Regions from separate parts of the Thalassobaculum sp. OXR-137 genome, predicted to be linked through region 1. Evidence: riboswitches for the same ligand, from Rfam matches in the RefSeq annotation. Region 1 holds a riboswitch; each other region holds the start of a gene.

Evidence for each region. Region 1 has a riboswitch for thiamine pyrophosphate ahead of thiM (hydroxyethylthiazole kinase). Riboswitches for the same ligand answer to the same signal wherever they lie in the genome.
Region 2: it holds a riboswitch for thiamine pyrophosphate, as region 1 does, so the genes downstream of both, T8K17_RS17665 (ABC transporter permease) here and thiM (hydroxyethylthiazole kinase) in region 1, are expected to answer to the same signal.
Region 3: it holds a riboswitch for thiamine pyrophosphate, as region 1 does, so the genes downstream of both, T8K17_RS01620 (ABC transporter substrate-binding protein) here and thiM (hydroxyethylthiazole kinase) in region 1, are expected to answer to the same signal.

What each region holds. Positions count from the first base shown of each region.
Region 1 is NZ_CP139715.1:4,339,855-4,346,445, forward strand. Features, by position in the region: gene fdhF (formate dehydrogenase subunit alpha) at 1-1,022, opposite strand, end outside; gene T8K17_RS20210 (formate dehydrogenase beta subunit) at 1,033-2,589, opposite strand; gene T8K17_RS20215 (NAD(P)H-dependent oxidoreductase subunit E) at 2,586-3,071, opposite strand; gene T8K17_RS20220 (GNAT family N-acetyltransferase) at 3,371-3,802, opposite strand; gene thiM (hydroxyethylthiazole kinase) at 3,897-4,685, opposite strand; TPP riboswitch at 4,724-4,819, opposite strand; gene T8K17_RS20230 (PAS domain-containing protein) at 4,886-5,404, opposite strand; gene T8K17_RS20235 (LysR family transcriptional regulator) at 5,553-6,449, opposite strand; gene T8K17_RS20240 (Do family serine endopeptidase) at 6,532-6,591, opposite strand, start outside.
Region 2 is NZ_CP139715.1:3,816,711-3,823,301, reverse strand. Features, by position in the region: gene T8K17_RS17700 (class I SAM-dependent methyltransferase) at 1-195, shown strand, start outside; tRNA gene T8K17_RS17695 (tRNA-Arg) at 249-325, opposite strand; gene T8K17_RS17690 (ETC complex I subunit) at 360-665, opposite strand; tRNA gene T8K17_RS17685 (tRNA-Pro) at 729-805, opposite strand; gene T8K17_RS17680 (class I SAM-dependent methyltransferase) at 1,016-1,678, shown strand; gene T8K17_RS17675 (DUF192 domain-containing protein) at 1,912-2,349, opposite strand; gene T8K17_RS17670 (acetoin utilization protein AcuC) at 2,346-3,560, opposite strand; TPP riboswitch at 3,668-3,776, shown strand; gene T8K17_RS17665 (ABC transporter permease) at 3,773-4,564, shown strand; gene T8K17_RS17660 (ABC transporter substrate-binding protein) at 4,592-5,524, shown strand; gene T8K17_RS17655 (branched-chain amino acid aminotransferase) at 5,503-6,381, opposite strand.
Region 3 is NZ_CP139715.1:338,658-345,248, forward strand. Features, by position in the region: gene T8K17_RS01595 (glutathione S-transferase family protein) at 1-260, opposite strand, end outside; gene T8K17_RS01600 (orotate phosphoribosyltransferase) at 286-972, opposite strand; gene T8K17_RS01605 (ABC transporter ATP-binding protein) at 1,007-1,726, opposite strand; gene T8K17_RS01610 (ABC transporter permease subunit) at 1,726-3,384, opposite strand; gene T8K17_RS01615 (branched-chain amino acid ABC transporter permease) at 3,406-4,296, opposite strand; gene T8K17_RS01620 (ABC transporter substrate-binding protein) at 4,324-5,469, opposite strand; TPP riboswitch at 5,541-5,637, opposite strand; gene T8K17_RS01625 (CHASE2 domain-containing protein) at 5,777-6,591, shown strand, end outside.

The DNA of each region.
Region 1 (6,591 bases):
CCGATGGCACCCTTCCCATGCTCCGCCTGGATCTTCTTGAACCGGTCGGCGGCGAAGCCGATCGCCTCGTCCCAGGAGACCGCGCGCCACGGATCGGTGATCTTCTCGCGCACCATCGGGGTGGTCACCCGGTCCTTATGGGTGGCGTAGCCCCAGGCGAAGCGGCCCTTCACGCAGGAATGCCCCTCGTTCGCGCCGCCGGACTTCTGCGGCACCATGCGCACGACCTTGTCGCCCTGCAGCTCCGCCTTGAAGGAGCAGCCCACGCCGCAATAGGCGCAGGTGGTCTCAACCGAGCGGGTCGGCACACCCTTCTCCACGACAGAGGCTTCCATCAGCGTGGCGGTCGGGCAGGCCTGGACGCAGGCGCCGCAGGACACGCACTCGGAGGAGAAGAAATCGTCGATCTGAGTGCCGGCCGAGACCATGGAGGCGAAGCCGCGGCCGTCGATGGTCAGGGCGAAAGTGCCCTGCACCTCCTCGCAGGCCCGAACGCAGCGCGAGCAGACGATGCACTTTGCCGGGTCGAACTGAAAGTACGGGTTGGACGTGTCGACCGGCTTGCGGCTCTCCCCGGCGAAATGGTTCGCCCCGTCCATGCCGTAGCGCACCTCCCGCAGGCCGACTGCGCCCGCCATGTCCTGCAATTCGCAGTCGCCATTGGCCGAGCAGGTCAGACAGTCCAGCGGGTGGTCGGAGATGTAGAGCTCCATCACCCCCTTGCGGATCTTCGCCAGGCGGTCGTTCTGGGTGGTGACGACCATGCCGGCGCGCACCGGCGTGGTGCAGGAGGCGGGAGTGCCCTTAACCCCTTCCACTTCCACAAGGCACATGCGGCAGGAGCCCCAGGGGGCCAGGCTGTCGGTGGCGCAGAGCTTCGGGATCGGCCGGTCGATCTGCGTGGCGGCGCGCATGATCGACGTGCCCTCGGGCACGGTGACCTCGACCCCGTCGATCGTCAGGGTGACCGGAGCGCCTTGCTTGGCGGGCGTGCCGAAATCGGTCTCTTTGAGAAGGGCCATCCGTTCTCTCCTATTCGGCCGCCATCAGGGGCGTGGTGTTGAAGTCTTCGGGGAACAGACGCATGGCAGACAGCACCGGCATGGGCGTCAGACCGCCCATGGCGCAGAGCGAGCCGTCGCGCATGGTCTCACAGAGATCCGCCACCAGCTCGAGATTGGCGTCCACATTCTCACCGCGCTGGATCTTCTCCACCGTCTCCTTGCCGCGCACCGCACCGATCCGGCAGGGGGTGCACTTGCCGCAGCTCTCGATCTCGCAGAACTCGAAGGCGAAGCGGGCCATCGCCGCCATGTCGACGCTGTCGTCGAACACCACGATGCCGCCATGGCCGAGCATCGCGTCGTTACCGGCGAAATTCTCGTAGTCGGTCTCCAGGTCGAGCATCGCCGCGTCGACATAGGCGCCGAGCGGGCCGCCGACCTGGGCCGCGCGGAACGGCCGGCCCGACGCCGTACCGCCGCCGAACTCCTCGATGAGCTGGCGCAGGGTGACGCCGAAGGCCTTCTCCACCAGACCGCCATGCCTGATGTTGCCGGCGAGCTGGAACGGCTTGGTCCCGCGCGAGCGGCCCATGCCGAAGCCTTTGTAGTAGTCCGCGCCCTTGGCCAGGATCACCGGCACGGTGGCGAGCGTCAGCACGTTGTTGACGACGGTCGGCTTGCCGAACAGGCCGTGGATGGCCGGGATCGGCGGCTTGGCCCGCACGGTGCCGCGCTTGCCCTCCAGGCTCTCCAGCATCGACGACTCTTCGCCGCAGATATAGGCGCCGGCCCCACGGCGGACATGCAGACGGAAGGTCTTGCCGCTGCCGCCGATATCGGCACCCAGCCAGCCGGCCTGCTCCATCAGCTCGGCGGCAGCACGCATGGTCGCGATGGCGTCGGGATATTCGGAGCGGATGTAGATGTAGCCGTCCTCCGCCCCCACCGCGAGGCCGGCGATCGCCATGCCTTCGATCAAGGTGAAGGGGTCGCCCTCCATGATCATGCGGTCGGCGAAGGTACCGCTGTCGCCCTCGTCGGCGTTGCAGCAGATGTATTTCTGGCCCGTCGGCTGGTCGTGGACCGTCTTCCACTTGATGCCGGCGGGGAAGCCCGCACCGCCGCGGCCGCGCAGGCCGGACTCGGCGATGGCGGCGCAGATCGCCGCACCGTCCATCTCCAGCGCCGCCTTCAGCCCGTCGAGCCCGCCCCAGGCGCTGAGCGAGGCGAGATCCAGCGGGTCGATCACGCCCACGCGGGCGAAAGTCAGACGCTCCTGATGCTTCAGGAAGGGAATCTCCTCGGTGAGGCCGAGCGCCAGGGCGTGGTGGCCGTCTCCGGCGAGCAGGCCGGCGTCGAACAGAGACGGCACGTCCTCGGCGGCCACCGGCCCGTAGGCGACGCGGCCGGCGGCGGTCTCGACCTCGACCAGCGGCTCCAGCCAGAACATGCCGCGCGAGCCGTTGCGCACGATCTTGACGTCGGCACCGCGGGCGGCGGCCTCGTCGGCGATGGCCTGTGCGACGGCATCAGCCCCGACGGAGCGCGCGGCGGAATCCCGGGGGACGTAGAGGACGGCGGTCATGAGCGGGCCTCCCGCACGGCGGTATCGAGGCGGGCGGCATCGGCGCGACCGACCAGCCGACCGTTGACCATGGCGGCGGGGGCGAGCGCGCAATTGCCCAGGCAATAGACCGGCTCGATGGTCACCCCGTCCTCCGAGGTGCCGCCGAGTTTGATCCCGCGGGCCGCACAGACCGTCTCGATCAGCGCCAGGGCGCCCATGGACTGGCAGGCCTCGGCCCGGCACAGCTTGACGACGACGGGACCGGCCGGCGCGCGGCGGTAGTCGTGGTAGAAGCTGACGACGCCGTGGACCTCGGCGCGGGACAGGTTGAGGGCGCTGGCGATGGCCGGCAGGGTCGCCTCGGGCACGAAGCCGGTCTCCTCCTGCAGATCGTGCAGGATCTCCAGCAGGGCGGCGGGGTCGTTGCCATGGCGCGCGCAGATCGCGGTCGCCTCGGCAACCGCTCCCGCCGGCGGCGGTGCGTTTTCAGCCTCGATCATCCGTGCCTGTCTCCCATTCACCAGCACTGTCGACCGACACGGCGCAGTGTTCCGGGCACGATGGGCTCAGCCGCAAGTTGCGGTCAAATCGGACGATTCAATGCGGTGATAGACGCGCTCTATGGTGCAGCGCGGGAGAAAATCGCGGTCGGAGCATCCACTAGGTCCCGGCCCGCCCCCGGATCAAGCCCGGGATCGTCCGGGATGACGACACTATTTATTTCCCGTCACCGTCATCCCGGCGAACTCCGGACTCGATCCGGAGACCGGCCGGGACCCGGCCCATGGCCGAGCGCCCCCTACTCCGCGCTCAGATACCCCTGCTCGATCTTCGCTTCCTGGTCTTCGAAGATCGCCATCGCCGTGGTCATCCGCCGGAAGCCGTATTTCCGGTACAGCGGCTCCTTGCCCGGCACGGCGTAGAGCAGAATCTTGCGGTGATCGCGCACCCGCTCCAGCAGCCGGCGGATCACCGTGCCGCCCAATCCCTGCCCCTGCATGTCCGGATGCACGACGATATCCGCCAGATAGGCGCAGTCCGCCCCGTCCGACAGCGCCCGCCCGGCAGCGACCAGCCGGCCGTCCTCGCGGGCGAACTCGCGATGCAGGCTGTTGGTGAACACCGTGCGCAGGAACTCCGGCGTCTTGTCGCCCAGCGGGGCCGCGCGGACCAGATCCGCCAACTCCTGCCAGTCCACATCCTCTACCGACTGGCTCCACTCGATCGCCATCGCCTGCCTCCCGATATCGCACAGCATCCGTGCATACCGCGAAGACACCGAGCCGCCGGAGGCCCAAGCGGGCGGGATCGCATCGGGCCAAGGATCAGACCGCCTCGATCCTTGCCTCGGCGTCGAGCCGGTCCGGGGTCATGGCATGGAGCGCATCCATCAGAGCGGGGCCGAAACTGCCCGGCCCCTCGGCCCGCTCGGCCGCGATCTCACCGGCGCGGCCGAAACAGGCATGGGCGGCAACCGTCGCCGCCAACGGATCCTGGCCGACCAGGAACGCACCGACCACGCCGGTCAGCGCACAGCCCATGGCCGTCACCCGGCCCATCAGCGCATGACCGCCCTCGATCCGCAGGGCGCGCTCGCCGTCGGTGACGAAATCGACCGCGCCGCTGACCGCGACCACGCCGCCGGTGCGCTGGGCCAGATGCCGGGCGGCGTTCTCGGCGGCAGAGACCGGATCGCCCGCGTCCACCCCCTTGCCGCTGGCGACGGCCCCGCTCAGCGCCAGGATCTCCGAGGCATTGCCGCGCAGCACCGTCGGGTTGAGCGCCAGCAGTCGGGCGGCCAGCCGGTTGCGGAAGCCGGTCGCCCCCACCGCCACCGGGTCGAGCACCCAAGGCTTGCCCGCTGCCGACGCGGCCTGGGCGGCGGCGACCATGGATGATTCCCAGCCGGCATCGGCGGTGCCGATATTCACCGTTAGCGCGCCGGCGATCCCGGCGAACTCGCCCGCCTCCTCCAATGCATGCACCATGGCAGGCGACGCGCCGACCGCGAGCTGGGCATTGGCGACCACGTTCATCGCGACGAAATTGGTGATGTTCTGCACCAGCGGGGCGGTGTCCCGCAGGGATTTCAGGTGGGTTCCGGGCTTGATCATGAGTGCCTTTCCGCCGGGCGGGACAGCGGTCCGCCGGAGTTGGGCGGCTCCGCAACTTCCTCCGCCGGCATGATCCGGTTCAGGTTCGAAGGGTGCTTCTCAGCCCGCAGATGCGGACGCCCCCGTGCGTCTTCTGAACGTGGTCCCGACCCCGGCGGTGCGCAAGACGGTCGTTTGGATGATCGTTCCTGCCGCGCAGGCTATCGGCTCGACCCGAAGACCATAGCGCCGATGAAGCGATCGACGGTGTGGCCGTCATCCGCCAGCGGCAGGACCAGGGTTTCGTAGGACTTGTGCTCCTTATCGAGCCAGTCGACGACGCCCCAAACACGCACCGGCTGCCGTGTGTCGCGGACCTCGCGGTAGAGTTCGAGTCCGGCCTGTCCGAACACCTCGCCGACATGGCGGCCGGTGTTGTCGCGGCCAACCTGCTCGGTGATCTCGGTCCCGATCAAGGTGTAGCGGAAATCGTCGATATCGGGGTCGGCCTGGACGACGAACAGCCAGCCCAGGGCGTCGCGCATGTCCAGCGGGTCGAAGTCGCGGCGCGCCGGCAGCGCGTCCTCGCGACATTTCGCGCGCCAGGTTCGCAGCAGCCCCTGCAGCATCGGGCTGACGAGAGCGACCGTCCAATCCCACCGACCCGGCTTCGGCCCGTCGGCCGAGCCCGAACCGTCGGAGATGTTACGCGGCAGGGGACGCACATAGGTGACAACCATCGTTATCCCTTTCTGGGATAGGGGTTTTTCAACCCGGAGCAGTCCCGCTATACGCCATGTCGGACAGCGAAACAACCGGCCCCGGCGCCGTCGCTGCGCGCTCGCCCCGACCGGGATTCGTCGCCGAACTCTTCCGGCAAATCGCCGGCTAGGGCGCCACGAGGTCCGGATAGCCCTTGGCCGCTTCCAGCAGCATCTCCACCAGCGGCGACATCGGCTCGCGGTCCAGGGCGACCACGCCGATCATGTGTTCCACCACCGGATCGACCAGCGGGATCGCCCGCAGGCCCGCGCCCTCCCCAACCACCCGGGTCAGCGCCTCGGGCAGCACGCTGACCAGCCCGGCCGTCTGCACATAGGCGCAGAGATTGATCACCGAATTGCTCTCGATCTCCGGATGCGGATGGCAGCCCGCCTTGGCGAAGGCGCGGTCGATGATGCGCCGGTTCTGCATGTCGGGGGTCAACGCGCAGATCGCATGCTCGGCCGCCTCGCCCCAGGCCACGCTGTCGCGGCCGGCGAGCGGATGGTCCTGGCGCACCACCAGCCGGTAACGCTCGCGATAGAGCGGCTGGGAGGAGGAAATGTCGATCGGCTCGCTGTCGAGATAGGTGATGCCGGCATCGATGGAGAATTCCGCCAGATGCCGTTCGATATCCTTGGAGGATTGCGAGCGGATGCTGAAGGTCAGCTTCGGAAAGCGCCGGCGCAGCAGTTCGGTCAGCGGCGGCACGGCGGCGAGTGCCGACGGGATGACGCCGAGCACCATCCGCCCCTCCGGCGCGCCGGACAGGGCGGAGAGGTCGTCGCGGAGGTTGTCGCAGTCTTCGAGGATGCGCTGCGCCCATTTCAGGATGTGCTGGCCCTCGTTGGTCAGGCCGATATAGCGCTGGCCGCGCAGGACGATCGGCACGCCGAGCTCGTGCTCGAGCTGGCGGATGCGGCCGGACAGGGTGGGCTGGGTGATCCCGCAGGCCTCGGCGGCGCGGGTGAAATGCTGCTCGCGGGCGAGCGCGACGAGGTACTGGAGCTGTCTGATATCCATGGACGCGACGCTCCGGCACGACGTGAAAGGGCCGCACACCGAGGGGACACTCCCGGTGCACGGCCCTAAAGGTGCCGGTAACTTACGCGTCGCGCAACGGCACCGCCACGTAGCGCTGCTGACCGTCGCGGCGGACCAGCAG
Region 2 (6,591 bases), 520 kb from region 1:
CCGGGCGGCGTCGCCGTCTTCACCTGCCGTCAGGATTTCTGGGATAGCCGCGACTTCGAGACAAGCCTGGGCAGCCTGGAAGCCGAAGGCAGCCTGCGGCGCCTGGAGGTCACCGGGCCGATGCCCTACCTCCCCGGCAACCCCGAATTCGGGACGAAGATCCAGATCCGATACGGCATCGTCGGCGCGGCCTGAGCGCGGCCGCCCGGCCGCTTCCTCCAAGCAGGCGCCAAAGGCCTTGGGGAAAATGGCGCGCCCAGCAGGACTCGAACCTGCAACCGTCCGCTTAGAAGGCGGATGCTCTATCCAGTTGAGCTATGGGCGCCCGATGCGCCACACAAAGCGGCGGCTGGCAGGCGTCAGTGGGTCCAGTTGCCGCGTCGGTTGAACGCGAAATTGTCGGCATAGGCCTTCGGCTTCAGCACCCGCTCGCGGGGCTCCTGGACGATGAAGGCGAAGCCGTGCTTGCGGGCAAAGGCGATCGCCTCTTCCTTGCTGTCGAACGGAATGCGGACCTGGTTCGTGGTGTCGCCGGCCGAGACCCAACCCATCAGCGGCTCGGGGATCCGGCGGGACTCGGCCCGGTATTCCAGCATCCAAGCCTTGGTCTTGGCCCGACCCGACTGCATGGCGGTCTTCGCCGGCTTGTAGATCCGAACCATCATCGCAAGGACGCTCCTCACTGTGGCGCCGTCCAACGGGCTGGCGACGCGTGATAACCCATGTCGTGGTCGGGGTGGACGGATTCGAACCGCCGGCCCTCTGCTCCCAAAGCAGATGCGCTACCAGGCTGCGCTACACCCCGTGCCCCGACACTCTTCCAGATGGATATCCGCACAGCCCCCGTATCGCAAGCCGAGAGTCGCCCCAAGGCCAGGTTGCAGCCTGGCCGCGCTTTCGCGGGAGAACCCCGCCTGCATCGGCGCGTTTGACCTTTGCCGCCGCGGGCCGCTTGCCGGACCCGCGCCGGTCCGTCACCATCGCGCCGCTTCCGGCTTCCCCTGACGAGAGACCCATGGCCAACCGAACCCTGACCTTCGACGAGACCCTCTACGCCTATCTGGCCAATGTCGGAGGCCGGGAGCCGGAGGTCGGCGCCAGACTGCGGGCGGTCACCGCCGAGATGTCCGAGGCCGGCATGCAGATCTCCGCCGACCAGGGCAATGTGATGGCCTTCCTGGTCGAACTTCTCGGGGTCCGGCGGGCGGTGGAGGTGGGCACCTTCACCGGCTATTCCGCCCTGCGCATGGCTCTGGCGCTGCCCGAGGGCGGCTCCCTGGTGTGCTGCGACGTCAGCGACGAGTTCACCCGTATCGGCCGCCCGTTCTGGGAGGAAGCCGGGGTCGCCGACCGCATCGACCTGCGCCTGGCGCCGGCAACGGAAACCCTGCAGGCGATGATCGACGGCGGCGAGGCCGGGACGGTGGACCTGATGTTCATCGACGCCGACAAGCCGAACTACGACGCCTATTACGAGTTGGGCCTGGTGTTGGTGCGGACCGGCGGGCTGATCCTGGTGGACAACGTCCTGTGGTCCGGCGCGGTGGTCGACGAGACGGACCAGAGCGACAGCACCCGGGTGATCCGCGACCTCAACGCCAAGATCCTGGAGGACGAGCGCGTGTCGATGGCGATGCTGGGCATCGGCGACGGGCTGACCATGGTGCGGAAACGGTAACGGGCGCACCTGGCCCTTCGACACGTCGCTGCGCTCCTGCTCAGGGCGAGGTCCAAGAGAGCATCACATTCGTCGTCATCCCGAACTCGTTTCGGGACCTTTTCACGAACCCAGACCGATGAGGTCCCGAAACAAGTTCGGGATGACATCTTAGGATTGCTTCTCGACAGTTGGCGTCGTCCCGAAGGGTGCCGGAACCGCCATCCAGGCGCCGCGCCGCGCCCCCTGCCCCGCTACCGCATCGCCTCCGACGTCACCAGCGCGCCTGGCGCGAGGCCCAGCCTCTCGGAGGTTCCGCCCGGCAGTTCCAGCACGTAGCGCACCCGCCGACGGGACGAGATGATCGCCTCGGAATGGGGGACCGCGCGCTCGTGGATCTGGGTCACCCGGCCGTCGTCGGCAATGAACAGCATGTCGAGCGGGATCTCGGTGTTGCGCATCCACATGGCGATGCGCTCACGCCGGGGGAACAGGAACAGCATGCCCCGGTCCTCGCCCAGCTCCGTGCGGTACATCAGGCCCTGGGCCCGTTCGTCGGCGGTCTGGGCGATCTCGACTTGGAACGAATGGGCGGCCCCCTTCTCCGTCGTGATGGTGAGCGGCACCAGCTCCGCTGCCCAAGCGGCGGCCGGGGCGAGCAGGAGAAAGACGGTCAGCGCTAGAAGTCTCATGGCTGCAGCACGGCCTCGGCCAGACGGTGGATCTCGTCGCGGACGGGGCCGCGGTTCGGCGGATCGGCGATCGTGGTGAACCAGTGCTCCGGCGGATTGCGCCCCCGGCTGTGGTTCCATTCGAGACCGCGCAGCACCGACTCCGCGGCGCCCTGGGTCGGTACGTCCGGGTCGATCCCGTTCAGGGTCGCCCAGATGCCGGTCCAGGCACGAGCGACCGACCAGGGATTATAGCCCCCTCCCCCCACCACCAACACCCGTGGTGCGCAATGAACCAGCCGCTCCACCGCCGTCCACAGCGCGCGGTTCGACAGGTCCAGTTTCGCCTGAGGATCGTCGGACAGGCCGTCGGCCCCGGTCTGGATCACCAGCGCATCGGGAAAGAAGCGCTCGACCAATGGCACGACCGCGCCCTCCACCAAGACCTCCAGCTCGCTGTCGTTCAGCCCCTGGGGTACCGGCAGGTTGCGGGCCATGCCCCCGGCCCGGTCATGGACCGGACCGGTGCGCGGCCAGCGGCCGTCCTCGTGGACGGAGATCGTGAGCACCCGGTCGTCGTGGTGAAAGGCGTCCTGCACGCCGTCGCCGTGATGGGCATCCAGATCCACATAGGCGACCCGCTCCAGCCCGTGGTCGAGCATGGCCAGGATACCGAGGACCGGATCGTTGAAATAGCAGAAGCCCCAGGCCATCGACCGTCGGCCGTGGTGGGTTCCGCCCGCGAGCGAGTGGATCACCCCGCGCTCCACACCGGCCAGGAGGGTACCGGCGAGGATCGACGCCCCCGAGGAGGTGGCGGGGCGGCGAAAGATCTCGGCGAAGACCGGGTTGCCGTTACGGCCGATATTGTAGCGGTCGCGGATCTCTTCCGGCACGTGGCGGGTGCGCTCGGCCTCGGCGACGGCGGCGATGTAGTCGGGCTCGTGGAAGCGGGTGAGCTGCTCCGGTCCCGCCTGCAGGCAGTCGAGATACTGGGCCTCGCCCAGCCAGCCCAGCGCCCGGGCCAGGTCGATCACCGGCGTGACCCGCTGGATCGACAGCGGATGGCGTCGGCCATAGACCGAATGGCGGTAGATCTCGTTGCCGATCAGGATCGGTCGGCGCGGGAACGCCCCCGGCGCCGGCTTCAGCACACCGGCCGTCCAGCGCGGGTCGCGCCGGGCGGTGACCGAGGGATCGACGATCGGGTTTAGCTCTGCGGGGCTGGCCATGTCCATGGGTCGAAATCTGGAACGCCGACAGGCGCTTGCCAAGTGCCGAGCGTCCGATCGGCCAGATCACGGATTGCCAAGGCCGTCCCGTCGGTCCATTCTCCGGCTCGCCACTTCGGGGGAGCCGCATCCAGCGGCTGAGAGGTCCGATCTCCGGACGACCCCAGGAACCTGATCCGGTTTGTACCGGCGTAGGGAGCAAGGAGGCTTGCATGCGCGCGAGCGCACCCGCCTATTCGTCCGACAGTCCTCTCGTGAAACGGTTGCGGCCGCTCGCCATCGCCGCCGGTCTGGTCGCGGCCTGGCAGCTGCTCGTCTGGCTGAGCGGCGTGCCCGCCTTCATCCTGCCCGGCCCCGCCGAGGTCGCGGTCACCTGGGTCAAGCGCGTCAACACTATCCTCCACCACGCCGGCATCACCATGCTGGAGATCGTGCTGGGTCTGATGATCGGCGTGCTGGTCGGGCTGGCGACGGCGGTGATGCTGTCCGAATGGCGCCGCCTGCGGCCCTGGCTGCTGCCGATCCTGGTGATCAGCCAGGCGATCCCGGTTTTCGCCCTGGCCCCGATCCTGGTGCTCTGGCTCGGCTATGGCATGGCCAGCAAGGTCGCCATGGCGGCCCTGATCATCTTCTTTCCCGTGACATCGGCCCTGTATGACGGGCTGCGCCGGGTCGATCCGCTCTGGCTGGAGGCCGCCCGGTCGCTGGGCTGCACCGGCACGCGGCTGTTCCGCCGGGTCCGTCTGCCGGCCGCCCTGCCCGCCTTCGCTTCCGGTCTCAGAGTGGCCACCGCCGTCGCTCCCATCGGCGCGGTCGTCGGCGAGTGGGTCGGGTCCTCGGCCGGACTCGGCTACCTGATGCTGCACGCCAACGCGCGGCTGCAGATCGACCTGATGTTCGCGGCCCTCCTCACCCTCGCCCTCATGGCGGTGGCGCTCTACGCCGCCGTCGACTTCCTTCTGCGCCGAGCCGTGGCCTGGCAGCCCGGCGAAGCCGAGTCCTGATCAAGAACGCCAATCGGAGAGAAACGCATGCGCCTTCTGCTCGCCACCCTTGTCGCCCTGTCGCTGGCCACGCCGGCGCAGGCGGCCGACAAGCTGACCGTCCTGCTCGACTGGTTCGTGAACCCGGACCACGCGCCGCTCTTCGTCGCCCAGGCCATCGGCGCCTATGAGGCCGAGGGCCTGGAGGTGGAGATGATCGCCCCGGCCGACCCGAACGACCCGCCGAAGCTGGTCGCCGCCGGCAAGGCGGAGGTCGCGATCTCCTACCAGCCCCAGCTTCACATCCAGGCCGATGTCGGCCTGCCGCTGATGCGGTTCGGCACCCTGGTCGCCACCCCGCTGAACACGCTGGTCGTGCTGGAGGACGGTCCGATCAAGGAGATCGCCGACCTGAAAGGCCGCAAGATCGGCTTCTCCGTGGGCGGCTTCGAGCACGCGGTGCTGGGCGCGATCCTGAAGCAAGCCGGGCTCGGCAAGGACGACTACGAGCTGGTGAACGTGAACTTCTCGCTCTCGCCCGCGCTCATCTCCGGCCAGGTGGACGCGGTGATCGGCGCCTACCGGAACTTCGAGCTCAACCAGATGGACATCGTCGGCAAGCCGGGCCGCGCCTTCTTTGTGGAGGAGCACGGCGTGCCGCCCTATGACGAGCTGATCTACCTCACCAACAAGGACTTGATCGGCGATCCCCGCCTGAAGCGGTTCCTCAACGCGGTCGAGGCCGGGACCCAATACCTGATCAACCACCCGGACGATTCGTGGGCGAAGTTCATCGCGCTGAACCCGGACCTGGACGACGAGCTGAACAAGCGGGCGTGGCGGGACACCCTGCCCCGCTTCGCCCTGCGGCCCGCCGCCCTGGATGTCGGCCGCTACGAACGGTTCGCGGCCTTCATGAAGGCGGCGGGGCTGATCGAAAACAACCCGCCGGTGGAAAGCTACGCCACCGCCCTGCGGTAGGCGCTGCCGGCGCTCGGCACGCGGCTCGCCTCGATATGGGCCGCGTAGAGCTCCCGGGCGGTGCGGAAGATCGGCCCCGGCTGAAGCTCCCGCGCCTCCCAGCCGGTCACGGCCTGCACCTTGCCCATGTTGCCGGTGGTGAAGATCTCGTCCGCCATGTCGAGATCGGCCGGGGTCACGCTCCGCTGCTCGACCGGGATGCCGGCCTCGGTCAGCAGCGCGATCACCCGGTTCTTGGTGATGCCGTCCAGGAAGGTGCCGTTCGGTTTCGGCGTGATCGCCACGCCGTCCTTGGCGAACCACAGGTTGGCGTGGCTGAACTCGGCCACGTTGCCCTCATGGTCGCAGACCACCCCGAGGGTGAAGCCCTTGGCCATCGCCTCGCGCCGGGCGCGCTGGGAGTTCGGATAGAGGGCGCCTGCCTTGGCGTCGGTCGGGGCCTGGTCCGGTGCTGGGCGGCGGATCGAGGTCATCGTCGCCTTGCCCGCGTTCTCGCCGGGCATCGGTGCCTCGAAGATCGCCAGGGTGAAGCGGATGTCGCCGGTTTCCGGCAGGATCGAGCCGCCGCTGCAGAACACCATCGGCCGCAGGTAGTAGTCCTTGTCGGCCGGCAGCATCTCCAGCCCCTCAATGCAGAGCCGGTGCACCTCTTCCGCGGACAGCGGACAGGCCATGCCGATGGCCGCGGCCGAGCGGATCAGGCGGGCGCAGTGCCGGTCCAGATCCGGCGCGCAGCCGCCGATCGCCCGGGCGCCGTCGAAAACCGTGTTGCCCGACCAGAACGCCAGATCGAGCGGGCCGGACACCAGCGGCTGTTCGTTGCGCCATTGACCGTCGTACCAGTACATACCTGCCATAACGATCCTCCGTTGGGACATAAAATTGTTATGTCAGTATTACTGACCTTATTTAGGTCAGTGTTCCATACCTATTTTTGCAAAGGGCTTTGCGGGAACACGGTGTCAGGGTGACAATCGCCCCGAGAATTCGCCCCGACGCGCACCGCGCCGCATTGCCTCCCATCGGCGCGGCCGTTAGGGTTTCGGCCCAAACTGAACCATAAGAAA
Region 3 (6,591 bases), 1.5 Mb from region 1:
GGGTCCGTCGGGCAGAGGGTGCCCTTGCCGTGCTTGGCGGCGAGATAGCGGGTGCAGGCGTTCGACTCCCACAGCACGAAATCGCCGTCGATGATCGTCGGCACCACGCTGTTCGGGTTCAGTTCGGTATAGGCCTTCTCCTTGGTCTTGCCGAACGGGCCGCCGTAATCCTCGCGCTCGAAGGGAACGCCCAGTTCCTCGCAGACCCACAGAACCTTCTGGACGTTGGCCGAATTCGCCCGACCCAGGATCTTCAGCATTCCCTTCTCCCTCTTCGCAGCGCGCTTACGCCGTCACGGTGCGGTGGCGCGCGTCCCATTCTTCCGGATTGGCGAGAAACGCCCGGACCTCGGCAAGCTGCTCGGCGGAGTAGCCGTGCCGCTCGGCGACCGACAGCACGTCCCACCAGGTGCACAGGCCGTGCAGGTCCACGCCCTTCTCCTTGAGAGTGGTCACACTCTGCGGAAACACGCCGTAATGGAAGACCACAAAACAGTGAGCGACCTGCATCCCCGCCTCGCGGATCGCGTCGATGAAGGAGATCTTGCTGCCGCCGTCGGTCGCCAGATCCTCCACCAGCAGGACCCGGGCGCCGTCGCGCACCTCGCCCTCGATCCGGGCGTTGCGGCCGAAGCCCTTGGGCTTCTTGCGCACATAGAGCATCGGCAGGTCGAGCGAGTCGGCCATCCAGGCGGCGAAGGGAATGCCCGCGGTCTCGCCGCCGGCCACCATGTCGAAGGCCTCGGCCCCGGCGAGCGCGGTGAGCTGCTCCACGCCCATCTCCATCAGCCGGCGCCGGGCGCGCGGGAAGGAGATGATCTTGCGGCAGTCCACATAGACCGGCGACAGGCGGCCGGAGGTGAAGGTGAACGGCTCCTCCGGGCGGATATGGATCGCCTGGATCTCCAGCAGGATGTCGGCGGCGGTCTGCGCGGGTGTACGACGCCAGTCAGGCGAAAGGGTGCCGGTCATGAAGGATCTCCTGCAGGGATGGGGAGACCTTCTCTTACGCGCGCTCCGAACCAGCGTCCAGCATGGCGGATGCGACCACGCCCGCGTCGATGCGCTCGGCCGGCACATCCAGCACCACCACGCCCCGGCGCAGCACGATGGCCCGGTCGGCGACCGCCAGCGCCCGGGGTACGGCCTGCTCCGCCAGCACGACCGCCACCCCCGACTCGGCGAGGCCGCGGATGGCGGCGAAGACGTCGTCCAGCACCACCGGCGCCAGGCCGATGGACGGCTCGTCCAGCAGGATGACCGTCGGCTCGGCGATCACGGCGCGGGCGATGGCGAGCATCTGCTGCTGCCCCCCGGACAGGGTCCAGGCCAGGGCGTCCCGGCGCTCCGCCAGAACAGGGAACAGGGCGCAGACCCGGTCGAACGCCTTTGCGCGCGCCGCCGCCGGACCGACCGCGGCGACGTCCAGGGTCTCGGCCACGGTCAGACCGGGGAACAGCCGCCGCCCTTCCGGGCACCAGCCGATGCCGGCGCGCACCCGCTGTTCCAGCCGCAGGTGGGTGACGTCCCTGCCGTCGACCCTGATCGCGCCGGCGGTCACCGGGTCGGCGCCGGCCACGGCGCGGATCAGGCTCGACTTGCCCGCGCCGTTCGCCCCCATGACCGCGACCACCTCGCCGGCCCCGCAGGAGAAGCTGGCCTGATCGACCGCCACGCCCTCGGCATGGGTCACCGTCAGCCCGTCCAGTTCCAGGCGCTGGGTCATCAGGCGGCCTCTTCCCCGAGGTACGCGGCGACCACGGCCGGATCGGCGCGCACGGCATCGGTCAATCCGGCGGCCAGCACCCGGCCCGCATCCAGGCAGACCAGCCGGTCGGCGATCGGCAGCAGGAAGTCCATGCCGTGCTCGACCACCACCACCGCCATCCCGTCCCCCGCGAGATCGCGCAGCAGCCGGGCGAGGTCGGCCCGCTCCGACGCGCTCAGCCCCGAGGCCGGTTCGTCCAGCAGCAGGACGGTGGGGCCCGTGGCCAGCGCCCGGGCGATGTCCAGGCGCCGCCGGTCGGCCGGACCCAGGGACGCTGTGGCGGCGCGCGCCTTGTGCGCCAGTCCGACCCGCTCCAGCGCGGCCATGCCGGCGGCGGCCGGAGCGGCGGCGGAGACCGCCGCCAGCACGTCGACCCCGTCGGGGATCTCCGGATGCTGGAAGCCCCGGGCGAGGCCCAGGGCGGCGCGGGCGCGGGGCGGCTGGGCCAGCAGCGGGATGGCATCCAGCCGGACGATCCCGCCATCGGCGCTCTCCAGCCCGGTGACGATGTTGAGCAGGGTGGTCTTGCCGGATCCGTTGGCGCCGATGATGCCGGTCACCTCGCCGGCGCGGGCGTCGAATCCGGCCCCGTCCAGCGCCTGAACCCCGCCGAACCGCTTGGTCAGCTTCTCGGCGCGCAGCACCGAGATCTTGCGGCCCTTGGCCCGCAGCGGCTGCGGCACCGGTCCGGGCAGGTCGGGCAGGACCTTTGCCAGCAGCCCATCGATCCCGCGCGGCAGCAGGATCACCGCGGCCAGCAGCACGACGCCATAGGCCAGCAGATAGGCCTGCTCCAGCCCGCGGAACACCTCCGGCAGCGGCACCAGCAGGACCGAGCCGACGACCGCGCCCCACGCACTGCCCCGGCCGCCGACCACGGCGATCGCCAGCAGGGTGACCATGACGTCGAACCGGGCGACGGCGGGAGAGACGACGCCGAGGCCGAGAGCCTGGAACCCGCCGGCGAACCCGGCCAGCGCGCCGGCGACGGCGAAGACCAGCAGCCGGGCGCCGACCGGGTCGAGGCCCAGGGCGATTGCGGTCAGCGGCGCATCGCGCAGGGTCGCTAGCCGCGCGGCCCTCCCGGATGCGGTCACCCACCAGAAGATTCCGAGCGCCAGCGCCACGCCGCCCCAGACCACCGCGAGCAGGCGCCAGCCGCCGCCGAGGTCGAGGCCGAGCACCGTCAGCGGCGGGATGCCATACATCCCGTTCGCCCCGCCGGTGACCTCCAGATTGGTCACGGCGAGCAGGACGAGCTGGGCCAGACCGAGGGTGGCCAGCGCCACGTAATGGGACTCTAGCCGGGCGATGGGGATCGCGACCAGCGCGCCGGCCAGAGCCGGCACCACGATCGACAGGCCGAGCCCGGCCAGCGGCGGCCAGCCCCAGCTCACGGTCGCCAGCGCCAGGGCATAGGCGCCGACGGCGAACAGCGCGCCCTGGCTCAGCGCCAGCAGCCCGAGCCGTCCGAAGACGAGCTGGAAGCCGATCGCGGCGATGGCGTAGGTTCCGGCCAGGGTGGCGATCCGCAGGGCGTAATCGTCCCCGGCGCCGATCAGGGCACCGCCCGCCGCCAGCAGCAGCACGGCGTAGACAAGGCTGCGTCTGTTCACTCCACCCTCACTGCGGACCGTTCATGCCCGGCGCCCCTCGGCCTCGCCGAAGAGACCCTGGGGACGCAGCATGAGCAGGACCAGCACCCCGAGATAAAGCATCGCTTCGGCCACCAGATAGGAGACCGCGGCGGCGACCATCACCTCGAACACGGCGATCAGCAGCGCGGCGAGTGCCGCTCCCCAGATCCGGCCCCAGCCGCCGACCACCACGGCGATATACGCCTTCAGCATGAAACCCGCGCCGTCGGTCGGCGTCACGAAATACTGGTTGGACAGCAGCAACCCCGCGCCGCCGGCCAGCGCCCCGGCCAGAGCGAAGGTGGCGCCGATTGTGATCCGCAGGTCGATGCCGCAGGCCCTGGCCATTTCCGGATCCTGCGCCGCCGCCCGCAGCCGCCGGCCGAACCGGGTCCGGTGCAGCAGAATGTGGACCGCCGCGCAGAGCACGCCCGCCACGGCGATGGTCGCGAGCTGCTGGTAGGACAGCGCCGCGCCCAGCAGTTCGACCATGCCGCCCCCCACCAGCGGAGGACCGACACGGGGCTGCGGCCCGGCACCCAGCGCGATCGCGTGCTGCAGGATCAGGCCCACGGCGATGGTCGAGATGAACACCGAGACCGGCGGCGCCCGGCGCAAGGGCACGTAGGCGACCGCCGCCAGCAGCACGCCGCCGGCCGCCATCGCGGCCAGGACCGCCGGCAACAGGATCAGCCCCGGAACCGGCAGGCCGTCCGGCAGGAGACTCGCCAGCGCGACTGCCGCGAATCCGCCGGCCATCACCAGGTCGCCATGGGCGAAATTAACCGCACCCACGGCATTGATGATCAGCACAAAACCTAATGCTGTCAGCGCGTAAGCCGAGCCGAGCGCGAGCGCCGTCGCAAGCAATTGGAGAGCCGTTTCCACCATGCCCGCATTATATCAGCGAGAACCGGGTCAGCGGATACCGTCGACGTTGTCGTAGCGCTTCTTCACCGACGGCACCCGCGTCTGCCCGTCGTAGCACAGGATGATGGCGTCATGGGCCATGTTGCCGGTGCCGTCGGAGACATACTCCATGGCGAGCCCTTGGTAGCGGTGCCCGGCGAGCCAGTCCCTGACCTGGGAGGCGGTGCGCGCCCCGTCGGCGAGCGCCGCCAGCACCATGTTCATGCCGTCATACTGCGCCAGCGCGAAGGCGTCGGGCTCGGCCTGAAAGCGGGCGCGGTAGGCCTTGGCGAAGGCGGCGATCTCCGGCGTGCTTTCGGAGATCGGCGAGGACGCGCTTTCGGCGCAGACGCCGGCCAGGGCGGCGGGCTCGACCAGGGCGGCGGTGGTCGGCTGGTGCAGGGCCGAGCCCGCGACGATCTTGCCGGCGAAGCCGCGCTCATGGGCCTGGCGCACGGCGAGCGCGGTGGGGCCTGAGTGGAGCTGCAGCAGGATACCGTCCGCCCCGGCCGCCGCCACCCGCTCCAGGGCGGGCACGAAGTCCTTCACGCCCGGATCGACGGCTTCCTCCAGCACCGGCTCGACGCCGAGTTCCGCCAGGACGCGGACCAGCTCGGCATGGCCGCTCTGGCCGTAGGCGGTGGTCTGGTACAGGATCGCCGGCTTCTCCATGCCGAGCTCCTCGACCGCATAGCGGGCCTGGGCAACCTTCACCACCGCGTCGGTCGGGAAGAAGCGGAACACCACGTCGTAGCCGAGTTCGGTCAGCTTGGCGGTGCCGGACACGGTGATCAGCGGCACGTCGGCCCGGTCGGCGATCGGCGCCATGGCGAGCATCTGGGTGCCAAAGATCGGCGCGGCGATGGCGACCGGATTCTGCCGGTCCAGCGCCCGGCGCAGGGCGGTGACGGCGACTTCCGGCGAGGTGGCGGTGTCGGCCACGTCATAGGCGACGGCGACCCCGTCCGGCGGATTGTCCAGGGCCAGGACGGCACCGTTGCGCTGAGCGGTGCCCTCCAGCGCCAGAAAGCCGGTGATCGGCACCAGCACGGAAACCGCAAGCGGATCGTCGGCCCGGGCGGTCTGCGCGGCACCGGCCAGGATCGCGGCGGCGGCACCGAGACTCGCGAGGGAACGGGCAAAAGGCAAAGGCATGGCGTCTCACTCCTCGGGACGGCTTTCCGGGGGAGGGACCGAGCGTTCGGCGTTCTCGAAGGAGGGCAATCGACAAGCGCCGTGACGACTCCCTCCGCCGGCGCGACCCGGTTCAGGTTCGATGGGTTTGATCTCAGCCCCCGTCGGGAGGCACCCCAGCATCACCCCGCGACCATGAGCCCTGCCCCGGCCCGTGTCAAATCCCACAATACGTGCACTTGATTCCAGTAATTCTCTTTTTTAACGTTGTCTTGTCGGGAGCAGCGTCCATGCGTTGATGGAAGCGGCTGGGTTGGGGGACCGCGACATGAACACGGACACGACTGAGATAGCGCGCGCGTCACCGCAGAGCCCGCCCCGGCCGGCGGACCGGCGTCGGCGGTATTTTGCCCGGTTCCTGACCATGCTGCTGCTGGGCCTCACGCTCCAGAGCATCGATCCTTTCGGCTTCCTGCAATACACCGAGAAAAAGACCCTCGACCTGTTCAGCTTCATGATGGGGCCCGAGCTGCCGTCGACGTGGAACCAGGAAATGGCGGTGGTGCTGATCGACGATGTCTTCGTCGAGACCCACTCGAAATGGCCGATGCCCTATATCGACCATGCCCGGGTGCTGAAGAAGATCCTGACCTTCGAGCCCAGAGCGGTTTTCGTCGACCTGCTCTTCACCAAGGACAAGGACGTCAAGGGCATCGTGCCGCTGATCCTGGTGCTCAACGAATACAAGCGGAAGAACATCAAGGTCTTCGTCACATCGGCGGAATCCCGCTCCGGGATGCTGCCGCAGATCGCCAATCTCGTGACGCCGGTGACCACGCGGCTGACCCGGGACGAGATCGACTACCTGGATTACCGGCTGTGGCGCGAAAGCTCGATGACCCATCAGGCGCCGGCCAACGCCCTGATCGGTGCGTATTGCGCGCGCATGCCGCGCGATCCGGAGCGCCACGAGGCCTGGGGCCTGGCCTGCAGCCGGCTCCTCGATCCCAAGCAGCGCGGCACTGAGTCCGAGACCGTGGTGCTGCCCAACCCCAACGCCAAATCGGAGCTGGAGCGCGGCCGGGACTCCGAGACCAAGGTCACCCTCAGCTTCGACTCCGAGACCATGCTGCTGCTTTGGGG